DNA from 2 places in the Lactobacillus crispatus genome. Region 2 is predicted to be linked to the other one. Evidence: predicted binding sites of a transcription regulator. Region 2 holds the regulator's gene; the other holds the start of a gene.

Region 1 (3,217 bases), 750 kb from region 2:
TTTTTCAATTTGATCACGGTAGTAGGCTGCTTTTTCGTAATCTTCGTTTTTTAAGGCTTCTTCCTTCAATTGCTCTGCGGCATTAATTCTTTCTTGCATTTTATCCTTATCAATATAAGGAATGGTTAAGTTCATTCTAGAACCTGCTTCATCAAGAAGGTCAATAGCCTTGTCTGGTAAAAATCTATCTTGAATATAACGTGCTGAAAGTTTTGCGGCAGCTTCAATGGCTTCATAAGTGTAGTGAACATGGTGATAGTCTTCGTAGCGTTTTTGAATACCTTTTAAGATGCGAATTGTTTCGTCAATTGAAGGTTCTTTAACTTCAACTGGTTGAAAACGTCTAGCTAAAGCAGAGTCTTTTTCAATATCGCGGTATTCTTTGATGGTAGTAGCACCAACTAATTGCAATTCGCCACGAGCTAAAGCTGGCTTAATAATGTTACCGGCATCCATGCCACCTTCAGCATTACCGGCACCAACGATTTCGTGAATTTCATCAATAAAAAGAATGATATCGTCGTTTTGTTGTAATTCTTTAATTAATTGTTCCATTCTTTGTTCAAATTGACCACGAATACCGGTACCTTGAACAAGTGAAACAACATTTAATGAAATAATTCGTTTGTTCTGCAATTTTGCTGGTACTGATCCATCTACGATTTCTTGAGCTAAGCCTTCGACAACGGCAGTCTTACCAACACCTGCTTCACCGATTAAAACAGGGTTGTTCTTAGTTCTTCTATTTAAAATTTCGATAACCCGAGCAATCTCTTTATCACGACCGATTACTGGGTCAATTTTGCCTTTTTTAGCAAGGGCAGTTAAGTCTGTTCCGTATTGGTCAAGTAGGCTTCTGCCGTTTTGACCACCATTACCAGCGCCTCCCCCCATTTGCATTCTAGGGTCGTTATTTCTCATTTCATTATTATTGTTTGCGGCATTGTTGTTATTTCCGTTTAATGCGTTGAATAAATCATCAAAGTCGCCAAAAAATTCATTATTATTCATTTTTCCTTGATTTCCTTGTTGATTTTTTAATTCTTGATAACAGTGTTGACATAAATCTATTTCGCGGCTTTGGCCATTAACCTTAGTGAAAAGGTGAATAGAAGCGGGCCGCTCATGACAATTTTGGCAAAGCAAAATATAGTACCGCCTTTCTTTTCAACTGTACCAAAATTATATTATTAGCACTCTTTGTAGTCAAGTGCTAAGACTCAAACACTTATTTTTTGTAAGAAATGCTTTTGTTACCGCAAACAAAATATTAATATTTTTGAAAATTGAATATAAATAGTAGAATTAATAGTGGAAAAATTATAAAATTTTAAAAGAGTGGTGATATTTTTGGATTATCAGAAAATTCTAGATCAATTAGTCTCAGGTGAGATAAAAGAGTATAAAGTTGAGCCAAAAGATGCGTTTGATCTTCAAAAGACTATTAGAAATTATGGAAAAAGACAATATATTACCGGTAGGGCAGAAAGAGGCGGCGCGATTGTGTATACCGCTACGAATACCGATGAATAAATAATACGCGTGGTGCTAGTTAAATCATTCTAGACAATAAGCCAAATTATAAGCTAAAATTGCAATTTCCAACCGGCTTTGAAAGCCTATCAGACTACGTGCTCGATTGTTCTCGGCATTGTAATAGGTCAGAAGCGAAAAGTCGCTTTCAATTGTTCTGCGAATAGCCATCAATTGATGATCATTGTGCTTTTTAGCTCCTGTCATATTTTTACGATATGGTGTCCAAAGTTCATAACCCATTTGTTTTAGCTGTTGATGCAGTTCTTTGCCTAAATAGCCTTCGTCGCCAAGAAGATAGTAATTAGATGGATGTGCATTTTCCATCAGTTCAACTGTCTCCTTGGCATCATGAACTGATGCTTTTGTTACGACATAATCAAGAATGTAACCGTCATCGCTAACAATGGCATGAACTTTGAAACCATAGAAGTAAATTTTCTTGGTGGCCTTATAACCAATGTTGGCATAACCGCGAAAAATTTTAGCACGATAGTTGCGAATTGGTTGGCAAACAGGTACCGGAAAGCTGTCAATGATCAAGAAATGTCCATTCAGGTCAACCTTTTTATTCATTTCTTGCCGTATCTGATAAATCAATTGCAATAGCTGACGTGAACGCCGATTAAAACGTGAGTGTGATAAACAATTGAAACATTCACAGAATCTTCTTTGTGATTCAATTCCTGTCTTAGCTTGCCAGATAAGTAAAGCCAAAATCAGACTGTCCGTAGTTTTAATTTGATCAATATTTCGCCGATGAGTAAACTCAGCCGGTGCATACAAACGATACCAGTGCCGACAAATTATCACTAAATCTTTAAAACTAACTTGTAAATGGTGGCTAAAACGCTTAAGCTTAAGGCAGTTCAATCAGATCAGACTCTTTTCTATTATTACTATTTACAAGTCGAGTCTAACAAGATTGGACTTTTTTATTAACTAAAACGATTTAACTAGCACCACGCGTGTTATGATATAAAAGTGAAATGTAGGGGTAGTGTTTCTCTACTTGGATTTGACACAATAAATAATTAGGTTAAAAAGGAGATTGCTATAATGCTTTCAAAAAATAATTATAAAGAACGCTTACGCAAGATGGAGCCAAGAAGAGAACGGTTCTCAATTAGAAAATTCACGGTTGGTGCTGCTTCAGTATTAATTGGGTTTACAATTTTTGGCTTGAATAATACTCAAACAGTTAAGGCTGATACAACTGATAATACTAATACATCGACTGAAAAAGATGAGAATGCTACTACCAGTGATAATGTGGCGAGTGACATTCAAGTCAATGATCTGAAAGATAAGACTTCAGAAGTTAAGGCTAATAAAGCTGCAAAACAAAGTGAAACTGTTGCAGATCAATCGCAGACCACTACTGATGTTGCTAAGTCTGATAAGGACACGCAAAATGCTAATGATTTAGAAATCAGTAAGCCAGTACAACAAGAAAATGCTGCTGTTAAAGTTGCTAATGAAACTACAGTAGATCAAGCTAAGTCTAAGAGTGGAAATGTATTAAACGTACAAAAAGCACAAACTAAGGCTAGTGAAGATGTAGCAAAGACTCTCGCAGAATCTAAAGTAACGCAGGAAGGTGCTAGTGCATTACGTAGTGCTTTCATAGAAGCTCCTCAAAATACTCAGTCACAAGATGCAAATGACTTCCAAAGTTTAATTA
Region 2 (3,217 bases):
AAAATAACCTTGTCAATGTCATTAACAGTAAGACCTGCATCCTTCAATGCATTGTCAAATGGTACCTTAGTCTTTTCTACCAAGTCAGCAGTTAATTCATCAAACTTAGCACGAGTTAAATCTGCTTCAAGGTGTAATGGACCAGCTTCGCCAGCAGAAATGAATGGAAGTGAGATATGAGTACTTGATACACCTGACAAGTCCTTCTTTGCTTTTTCTGCAGCATCCTTTAAGCGTTGCATTGCCATCTTGTCCTTCGACAAATCAACACCATTTTCATCCTTAAAGTTCTTAATTAACCAATCCATGATACGGTGATCAAAGTCATCACCACCAAGATGAGTATCACCATTAGTTGACAATACTTGAAAGACACCATCACCTAATTGCAATACAGAAACATCAAAAGTACCACCACCAAGGTCGTATACTAAGACTTTTTCATCTTGGTCTTTATTTAAACCGAAGGCTAATGCTGAAGCAGTTGGTTCGTTAATAATTCTTTGCACATTCAAACCAGCAATCTTACCAGCGTCCTTAGTAGCTTGGCGTTGAGCATCATTGAAGTAAGCAGGAACAGTAATAACAGCATCCTTAACTTCTTCACCCAAGTAATCTTCTGAGAATTTCTTAATATATTGTAAAATAAATGCTGAAATTTCTTGTGGTGTATATTCCTTATCACCAACTTTAACCTTATAATCAGCTTCACCCATGTGACGCTTAATTGAAACAATGGTATTAGGGTTGGTAATAGCTTGACGCTTTGCTACCTCACCGACTTGAATTTCACCATCTTTAAATGCAACTACTGAAGGAGTAGTCCGGTTACCTTCTGGATTAGTGATAATCTTTGGTTCTTTACCTTCAAGAACTGCAACTGCTGAGTTAGTAGTCCCAAGGTCAATCCCAATAACTTTTGACATATATTAGCTTCCTCTCTTATTGAGCAACTACAACCATTGCTGGTCTTAGTGTTCTATCCTTATATTGATATCCTTTTTGTAAAACCTGAACAACGTGATCTTTTTGATCATCATTCTCAGCTGCTACTGTTTGAACAGCTTGATGTAATGTCGGATCAAATTTAACGCCATCAGCCTCAATCTCAACTACACCGTGATCTTTCATTGCCTTCACAAGTGCATCCAGGGTCATTTTCACGCCCTTCTTTAACTGCTTAGACACATCATCATCGGCCTCAACGCTTAGGGCTCTTTCCAAATTGTCCATTGCTGGCAAAATGTCCTTCGCTAAGCTTTGAGATTCGTACTTAATTAATTGAGCACGTTCTTTAGTGTAGCGATTTTGCATATTTTGAATTTCTGCTTCACTACGCAAATACTTATCTTCAAGATCCTTGTTCTTATCTTTTAAATCAGCTAATTCTTTAGCTAATTTTTGATCTTGTTTATTTTTTTCTTGCTTCTTTTCTTCACCTTTATCGGCTTCTTTTTTAGCCTTAGGCTCAGAAGTCTTTTCTTTTTGCTCTAGATTTTTTTCACTTGGAAATTCTTCTTTACTCACGGCTAACCTCCTTTATTGAAACTTGCCGTAATAATCAAGCAACTTTTTAGCTAGTTCATTTCTAAAATATTCAAGCAACCCAATCATTTGTGAATATGGCATATTCGTTGGTCCAAGTAAAGCAATAGTTCCTTTACCATGGGAGCCAACGCTGTACTCAGCTGTCAGCAAACTATAATTTTTTAATAAATCATTGGGTAATTCAGATCCCAACTTTACCTTTACTGGATAATTTCCAGACTTTGGATCCACCTTTGCATCCATTAAATTAGTGAACAGATTATTATGATCAATCAACTCGTACAAAGAACGAATGTCATTTACATCATGTTCAGAAGTATTATTGAGCAAATTAATCTGTCCATCCACATACATCTGCTCACTAGCTGCATCTTTTACGACATCTTCAACTAAACTAAGCAATTCAGTCACATGTTCGCCGCCTAATTCGTTTTTAGCTAATTCACTTAGCAACGAAACGTTGATTTCATTTAGGCTCTTTCCGACTAACTGATCATTAATCATGCGGACAGCCTTTTCAATTTCTTCGCCGTGAATATTATGTGGCAAAGCATATACCTGATTTTGAATGTTACCATCACTTGTAACCAAAATTGCCATAATCTGTCGTTGAGACAGCGGTACAATTCTAAATCCTGTGACTCTAACATCATGACTCTCAGGTCCTTCCGCAAATGCGGTATAGTTAGTTAAATCTGACAGAATTCGTGCAGCTTCTTGTACAATTTCATTTACTTGATGAAAAGGTCGATCTAATTGACTTCCTATTGTATTATAAACAGACTCTGGTAATTGCAACGGCTCAACTAAATTATCAAGATAATAACGATAGCCCTCGCTTGAAGGAATTCGACCACTTGAAGAGTGAGTTTTTTCAATTAACCCCTGCTCTTCCAACACGGCCATTTCATTTCTAATCGTTGCACTTGAAACTTTAATTGGCAACTGCTTCATTACGGTCTTTGAACCTACTGGCTCATGACTTTGTGTAAAGTCTGTAATTATTGTTTTTAAAATAAGCTCTTGACGCTCGGTCAACATATTATATCGCCCTCACTTTTAGCACTCACATCTCTCAGGTGCTAACAGTTAATATGATACCAGAAATTAGCACTAAATCAAGTAGATTGCTAATTTTATTCAAAAAAATACGCACTTTTTTCAAAGTACGTAGCTTCTTAACCCTTTTGCTTAAAATAAGCCCTAATTTCTTGCTCATCTCGTTCAAGTTGCTCTTTCAGTTCAGGTAATCCGGCAAATTTTTTCTCACCTCTGGTATATTTATACCATTTGATCTTCATTGGCTTACCATAGATATCTTCATTAAAATCAAAAATATTAGATTCAATATATATCTTCTTGTCCTGATTAATGGTTACATTATAGCCAACGCTAGTCATGGAGTTATACCACTTACCATTTACTTTAGTCTTGGTAGCATAAACTCCAATTTTAGGAATCACCTTATGGTCTGCCCAAATCAAATTAGCTGTTGGATAGCCTAGCTTATGACCATTTCGTTTACCATGCCCAATGATACCACTCATTACATAATGGTGCCCCATTAATTCAGTGGCTAATTCCATCTGACCATCCTTAATTGCTTGACGAATTTCAGTTGAGCCAATTTTTCTACCGTTAAAAGTTTGCTTTGGCATCACTACAATAT

Evidence for each region. Region 2 encodes HrcA, which represses chaperone genes, less so after heat shock. Its sites were predicted from a motif close to TTAGCACTCNNNNNNNNNGAGTGCTAA; they were not measured.
Region 1: the regulator HrcA is predicted to act here: its motif matches at 1,191-1,217, upstream of J6L97_RS08115 (ATP-dependent Clp protease ATP-binding subunit).

What each region holds. Positions count from the first base shown of each region.
Region 1 covers NZ_CP072197.1:1,668,903-1,672,119, reverse strand. The annotation lists gene J6L97_RS08115 (ATP-dependent Clp protease ATP-binding subunit) at 1-1,146, opposite strand, end outside; gene J6L97_RS08110 (hypothetical protein) at 1,351-1,533, shown strand; gene J6L97_RS08105 (IS982 family transposase) at 1,558-2,406, opposite strand; gene J6L97_RS11120 (Rib/alpha-like domain-containing protein) at 2,593-3,217, shown strand, end outside.
Region 2 covers NZ_CP072197.1:917,269-920,485, reverse strand. The annotation lists gene dnaK (molecular chaperone DnaK) at 1-926, opposite strand, end outside; gene grpE (nucleotide exchange factor GrpE) at 943-1,527, opposite strand; gene hrcA (heat-inducible transcriptional repressor HrcA) at 1,540-2,589, opposite strand; gene ribF (riboflavin biosynthesis protein RibF) at 2,727-3,217, opposite strand, start outside.